2 regions of the Lysinibacillus sp. FSL P2-0066 genome follow, and region 2 is predicted to be linked to the other one. Evidence: a T-box and tRNA genes for the amino acid it is inferred to sense, from the RefSeq annotation. Region 2 holds a T-box; the other holds one or more tRNA genes.
What was found. The T-box of region 2 lies ahead of trpS (tryptophan--tRNA ligase). A T-box ahead of a tRNA ligase gene usually reads a tRNA of that ligase, here a tRNA-Trp.
Positions count from the first base shown of each region.

Region 1: it has a tRNA-Trp gene. The T-box ahead of trpS (tryptophan--tRNA ligase) is inferred to sense a tRNA for this amino acid. The anticodon was not compared.

Region 1 is NZ_CP150202.1:250,020-253,402, forward strand. Features, by position in the region: rRNA gene MKZ14_RS01195 (23S ribosomal RNA) at 1-818, shown strand, start outside; rRNA gene rrf (5S ribosomal RNA) at 885-1,000, shown strand; tRNA gene MKZ14_RS01205 (tRNA-Val) at 1,012-1,087, shown strand; tRNA gene MKZ14_RS01210 (tRNA-Asp) at 1,092-1,167, shown strand; tRNA gene MKZ14_RS01215 (tRNA-Thr) at 1,176-1,251, shown strand; tRNA gene MKZ14_RS01220 (tRNA-Tyr) at 1,259-1,342, shown strand; tRNA gene MKZ14_RS01225 (tRNA-Trp) at 1,347-1,420, shown strand; tRNA gene MKZ14_RS01230 (tRNA-His) at 1,469-1,544, shown strand; tRNA gene MKZ14_RS01235 (tRNA-Gln) at 1,554-1,628, shown strand; tRNA gene MKZ14_RS01240 (tRNA-Lys) at 1,645-1,717, shown strand; tRNA gene MKZ14_RS01245 (tRNA-Arg) at 1,736-1,812, shown strand; tRNA gene MKZ14_RS01250 (tRNA-Pro) at 1,828-1,904, shown strand; tRNA gene MKZ14_RS01255 (tRNA-Ala) at 1,920-1,995, shown strand; tRNA gene MKZ14_RS01260 (tRNA-Ser) at 2,009-2,101, shown strand; tRNA gene MKZ14_RS01265 (tRNA-Phe) at 2,107-2,182, shown strand; tRNA gene MKZ14_RS01270 (tRNA-Gly) at 2,188-2,261, shown strand; tRNA gene MKZ14_RS01275 (tRNA-Ile) at 2,266-2,339, shown strand; tRNA gene MKZ14_RS01280 (tRNA-Asn) at 2,347-2,423, shown strand; tRNA gene MKZ14_RS01285 (tRNA-Glu) at 2,425-2,496, shown strand; gene MKZ14_RS01290 (nitric oxide synthase oxygenase) at 3,249-3,383, shown strand, end outside.
Region 2 is NZ_CP150202.1:738,365-741,747, forward strand. Features, by position in the region: gene fabF (beta-ketoacyl-ACP synthase II) at 1-323, shown strand, start outside; gene MKZ14_RS03480 (hypothetical protein) at 430-651, shown strand; gene trpS (tryptophan--tRNA ligase) at 654-1,643, opposite strand; T-box leader at 1,760-1,981, opposite strand; gene spxA (transcriptional regulator SpxA) at 2,472-2,867, shown strand; gene mecA (adaptor protein MecA) at 3,301-3,383, shown strand, end outside.

The DNA of each region.
Region 1 (3,383 bases), 490 kb from region 2:
AGCCTGATATTGAATTTTGGTACAACTTGTACAGGATAGGTAGGAGCCAGAGATCTCGGAGCGCCAGCTTCGAAGGAGGCGTCGGTGGGATACTACCCTGGTTGTATTGAAATTCTAACCCATGCCCCTTAGCGGGGCAGGAGACAGTGTCAGGCGGACAGTTTGACTGGGGCGGTCGCCTCCTAAAAGGTAACGGAGGCGCCCAAAGGTTCCCTCAGAATGGTTGGAAATCATTCGTAGAGTGTAAAGGCACAAGGGAGCTTGACTGCGAGACCTACAAGTCGAGCAGGGTCGAAAGACGGGCTTAGTGATCCGGTGGTTCCGCATGGAAGGGCCATCGCTCAACGGATAAAAGCTACCCCGGGGATAACAGGCTTATCTCCCCCAAGAGTCCACATCGACGGGGAGGTTTGGCACCTCGATGTCGGCTCATCGCATCCTGGGGCTGTAGTCGGTCCCAAGGGTTGGGCTGTTCGCCCATTAAAGCGGTACGCGAGCTGGGTTCAGAACGTCGTGAGACAGTTCGGTCCCTATCCGTCGTGGGCGTAGGAAATTTGAGAGGAGCTGTCCTTAGTACGAGAGGACCGGGATGGACACACCGCTGGTGTACCAGTTGTCTTGCCAAAGGCATCGCTGGGTAGCTATGTGTGGACGGGATAAGTGCTGAAAGCATCTAAGCATGAAGCCCCCCTCAAGATGAGATTTCCCATTACGCAAGTAAGTAAGATCCCTCAAAGACGATGAGGTAGATAGGTTCGAGGTGGAAGTGTGGTGACACATGGAGCTGACGAATACTAATCGATCGAGGACTTAACCAATATGTTTGAAGCATTCAATGTATCGTTTATCTAGTTTTGAAAGAATAAGTCTTTCAGCTGAATAAGTGAAGTGATGATGGCAAAGAGGTCACACCCGTTCCCATACCGAACACGGAAGTTAAGCTCTTTAGCGCCGATGGTAGTTGGGGGCTTCCCCCTGTGAGAGTAGGACGTCGCTTCGCTTATTTTTTGTGGAGGATTAGCTCAGCTGGGAGAGCACCTGCCTTACAAGCAGGGGGTCGGCGGTTCGAGCCCGTCATCCTCCACCATTTTGGTCCCGTGGTGTAGCGGTTAACATGCCTGCCTGTCACGCAGGAGATCGCCGGTTCGATCCCGGTCGGGACCGCCATTATTATTGCCGGTGTAGCTCAGTTGGTAGAGCAACTGACTTGTAATCAGTAGGTCGTGGGTTCGACTCCTATCGCCGGCACCATTCCCTTGGAGGGGTAGCGAAGTGGCTAAACGCGGCGGACTGTAAATCCGCTCCTTAGGGTTCGGCGGTTCGAATCCGTCCCCCTCCACCATTTTAGGGGCATAGTTCAACGGTAGAATAGAGGTCTCCAAAACCTTTGGTGTGGGTTCGATTCCTACTGCCCCTGCCAGGTATTGAGGTACTCGTTCATATACAGCTATTATAAATTTATATAGTGGCGATTGTGGCGAAGTGGTTAACGCATCGGATTGTGGTTCCGACATTCGTGGGTTCGATTCCCATCAGTCGCCCCATTTTAACATTGGGGTATAGCCAAGCGGTAAGGCAACGGATTTTGATTCCGTCATGCCTAGGTTCGAATCCTAGTACCCCAGCCATTTTTTCTTTTTTTATGAGCCATTAGCTCAGTTGGTAGAGCATCTGACTTTTAATCAGAGGGTCGAAGGTTCGAGTCCTTCATGGCTCATCATTTTTTAATTAATATGCGCCCGTAGCTCAATTGGATAGAGCGTCTGACTACGGATCAGAAGGTTATGGGTTCGACTCCTGTCGGGCGCGCCAATAAATTCATGTTTACGGAATGTAGCTCAGCTTGGTAGAGCACTTGGTTTGGGACCAAGGGGTCGTAGGTTCGAATCCTGTCATTCCGACCATCTTTCATGATTAATGGGGCCTTAGCTCAGCTGGGAGAGCGCCTGCCTTGCACGCAGGAGGTCAGCGGTTCGATACCGCTAGGCTCCACCATTTTAATATTTTTGGAGGTATACCCAAGTCTGGCTGAAGGGATCGGTCTTGAAAACCGACAGGCGGGTAACACCGCGCGGGGGTTCGAATCCCTCTACCTCCTCCATTTTCGGGTCAGTAGCTCAGTTGGTAGAGCATTAGATTGAAGCTCTAAGTGTCGGCGGTTCGATTCCGTCCTGACCCACCATTATTGCGGGTGTAGTTTAATGGTAAAACCTCAGCCTTCCAAGCTGATGTCGTGAGTTCGATTCTCATCACCCGCTCCAAAATGGGCCTATAGCTCAGCTGGTTAGAGCGCACGCCTGATAAGCGTGAGGTCGATGGTTCGAGTCCATTTAGGCCCATCATTATTCCGAAGTAGCTCAGTTGGTAGTAGCACCTGACTGTTAATCAGGTTGTCGCAGGTTCGAGTCCTGCCTTCGGAGCCACGGCCCGTTGGTCAAGTGGTTAAGACACCGCCCTTTCACGGCGGTAACACGGGTTCGAATCCCGTACGGGTCATCAAGCATGTAGCACAGATGTGTGTTACATGCTTTTTTCTATTCTCCTTTAATTCTATTCTCCTTTTTCATGTTGTTGAAAAAAGATCACTAGCAGAAAAAGACCTTTTAGCAAGGTAGAGGTAGATTTCCGTTCTGCCAGCTTCCTTTCCAGGCGGCGTCCGATGAGCCGCTTCACTCACTTACGTTCGCTCCAGGGTACATCTGTGACGCTAAATCCCCCTCGGCGTGACGCTGGCTCCTCTCCAATCAACCATTCTGCAAAGTGTCTTTCCTTTTTTCAAAGTAGCATAGCGATCAAAAAGCCCATTATCTGTATTCTCAGAGAGGATAAGCCCTTATCTTCAATGTGGAGAAGGGAATGAGTTACAACAGCCATCCATAAGTGAATACCTACAATTTATTTGTGTGGATAAATGAGGAAGACTACTTATTGCCGGGGTTAGTCAGACAGAGACTAGCCCCAGCGCGAAAGTAAAGCGTCAGCAGCATGTAAGTAGCCTAAAATGGAAAGACTTTTATCTTTCACAAAATTCTATTGATTGCTTTGCTGCAACACTATGAAGATTACATGATTAATGTAGTCTTTTTATAATAATTAGGATCTCTCTTACATTCTCTTACGAAAGTGAGTCTATAGAGTAAATTTGAACAAACTATTTCATATATAAAATATGTATGTTTTTTTAATTACTATTTTCATGGTGCTTGTTGTTTTGTTCCTCTAATATGAGGATAAGTGGAGGAATCGATATGAATATACAGGAGATACAGCAGTTTTTAAGTCTATACCAGACAGAACAAAATGAATCAGAACTTTGGTTAAAGAATAGATTACAGGCAGTTAAGGATGCAGGTGAATATCACCCAACAACAGAAGAGTTAGTT
Region 2 (3,383 bases):
CGCCATATAACGATTTATTCGAAACACAAGCTGTGAAAACTGCTTTTGGTGATCATGCGTATAACCTTGCAATGAGCTCAACAAAATCTATGACGGGTCACTTATTAGGAGCAGCAGGTGGTGTGGAAGCTATTTTCACAGCATTAGCCCTTAAAGAAGGGATTTTACCACCTACAATCAATTTAAAAGATCCTGATCCTGAATGTGATTTAGATTATGTTCCAAACGAAGCAAGAGAAGCAAATATTCAATATGCAATGAGTAATTCTCTTGGTTTTGGTGGTCATAATGCAAGTCTCCTATTCAAAAAATATGAAGCATAATAGATAAACATAAAAAAACGTCAGCCAAATTTAAATGGCTGACGTCTTTTTTTATAGTTTTGTGAATAAATGATAAGTAAGAAGAAATAGAAAGGATGCCATTACTATGTTTCGTCTCTTTTTATTTTTAGTAAGTTATGGCTTAATGATCCTCTCTGTAGGGAATCTCATATTGTATTTAAATTACCGCACACTAGGTTATTCATGGAAGGTTGTTTTCAAATTTATTTTTCAAACAACAGAATTTTATATGGCGGTAGGAGCCTGTATCATCATCTGCGCAGTTGTGCTTGATTTGGGCTTTGATCGATCCTCAGACAAGCCGTAAGTTTAGCTACGTGCGCGACCAAGACCCATAGCATCTTCCATACGTTTTAATGTAGTACTAGCAATCGCATTCGCCTTTTCAGCACCTTCATCTAGAATGACATCTAATTCTGATGATTCTACTAGATGATAGAATTTCTCTTGAATAGGTGTTAGGTGTTCAATTACTGCTGTTGCTACACCCTGCTTGAATCCACCATAACCAATTCCCTCATATTTTTTGACTAAATCTTCAACGGCTACCCCTGAAATAGCTGATTCGATTGTCAATAAATTTGAAACACCTGGTTTATTTTCCACATCAAATGCAACGATGCCGTCAGAGTCAGTTACAGCTGATTTAATTTTTTTCTCAATGTCTTTCGCAGTATCTAATAAGCGAATTGTCGCTTTCGTATTTGGATCTGATTTACTCATTTTCTTTGTTGGCTCTTGTAAGGATTTAATGCGTGCACCTGCTTTTGGTAATTGAATTTCTGGAATCGTTAAAACATCGCCAAAGCGTTTGTTAAAGCGTTCTGCAAGGTCACGAGTTAGCTCAATATGCTGCTTCTGATCATCGCCGACAGGGACAATATTTGTGTTATAAAGTAGAATGTCTGCAGCCATTAGCGGTGGATATGTTAAAAGAGCAGCAGATACGCTTTCCTTACCATGTGATTTATCTTTGAATTGTGTCATACGTTCTAGCTCACCGATAGACGCAACACATTGTAACATCCATCCTGCCTGAGCATGCGCTGGCACCTCTGATTGAATAAATAATGTCGATTTTTTAGGGTCAATGCCAGTAGCAATGTAGGTAGCAGCAAGCTTACGAATACTTTCTCGTAATTCTTTAGGATCTTGTGCAACAGTGATGGCATGTTGATCAACGATACAATAAATAGCGTTTCCTTCATCTTGTAGTGCCGGGAACTGCTTGAATGCTCCTAAATAGTTCCCTAATGTTACGATACCTGTAGGCTGTACGCCAGAAAAAATAGTTGTCATTAAAAAATTCCTCCTCGAATTCAATTGCTGTAACTTGTGTCACAGCGTTGTCTTCACCTTTCAACTTGGTGATGAAGACAAAAAAACATCATGCGTCCTCATTAGATTTTTTCTAATGAAGGGACGAATGATGTTTGAATCCGCGGTACCACCCAGCTTGCCTAAAAAGGCCACTCAGCTTCGTAACGTGAAGGGACGAGCTTTGCTAATAGCTTCAAGTAGCGTTCACAAAGCTAACTCGGAAGTCCATTCCACATGCATCCACGATCTGTTTACAGCAACCACAGACTCTCTATACGTGAATTAGCATATGTACTACTCTTCGTCAGCGTTTTTCTCAATTTAAATTGTTCAAATTGATTTGATTGCAAAGAATTATATTATAAAGATTCCTTTGTGTAAAGTCAGACTTTTGACGGTGTTTTTTTTCTAGAAAAAATTATATGCTTTTTTTGTTATGTAATTTTGTTATAAATTTATAATTTTTTATTAAAAAATTGTTTGGATGTACACATGGGATTGACAATTTTCTCGATTATTTTTCTTAAATGAGAACAACTGAGATATCTGTTTAGATGTTTAAAATGCTTTAAAAATGGGAATGGTAGTAGTAGCACATAAGTTTGAAGAAAATACATCATATTTGAAAGCTGTATGAATAGACAGAATATTTATGGATAGGTTCAGATTTTTTTATTGGAACTATATTCAAATACAGCTGAGTACTGTATAATGGTACTGTGTATTTTACATTACATTAATTCTAATTTAACACATTGGTTCTGGTTTATAGATAATGATTTTTAAATGAAAGGATGTGTCAGAATGATCGTAACCCTATTTACATCACCAAGTTGTACCTCTTGTCGTAAAGCAAAAGCTTGGTTAGAGGAGCACGAAATTCCATATACAGAACGTAATATATTTTCTGAACCGCTTAGCATAAGTGAAATAAAAAAAATTTTACGAATGACAGAAGATGGAACTGATGAAATCATTTCCACTCGTTCTAAAATATTCCAAAAATTAAATGTGGATGTTGAAAGCTTACCATTACAACGTTTATATGAATTAATTCAGGAATATCCTGGCTTACTACGTAGACCAATCATTTTAGATGAAAAACGTCTGCAGGTTGGCTACAATGAAGATGAAATTCGTCGTTTCTTACCTCGAAAAGTTCGAGCATATCAATTACAAGAAGCGCAACGAATGGTGAATTAAACCTTTCTATTCTGAATAATATATGTAATAGATGTTACAGATGTGGAATACATGTTGTGACATCTTTTTTTTATGTTTTACTTCTGTAAAACCTTCTATATGAAGTATAATAATTAATAGGGAAAAGTCATATATTTCCGTAAAAGTATGTTAAACTTGATTTAAGTTAAATAGTTTACTACAATTTCAATAATTCAAATATCTTCTGTGAAACGGTGTATATCCTTTTCATTTTATGACAGAACAGCATACAATAGAGTTAGAGACAACTGTGAACACAAAAATTCATGTTTACGGTTACTCGATGGTTTTACTGTAGTGTGGTCAAAGGTTGAAAAACAAATGCAGTATGAAGGTTAAAAACAAAGAATAAAAGCATACTAATGAAACAAACTGTTTTTCGACATATGACAGTGAAGGGAGATGAGGTCTAGTGGACATCGAACGTGTAAATGAAAATACACTCAAGCTCTTTATTACGTACAATGATATAGAGGATCGCGGCTATAGTCGTGA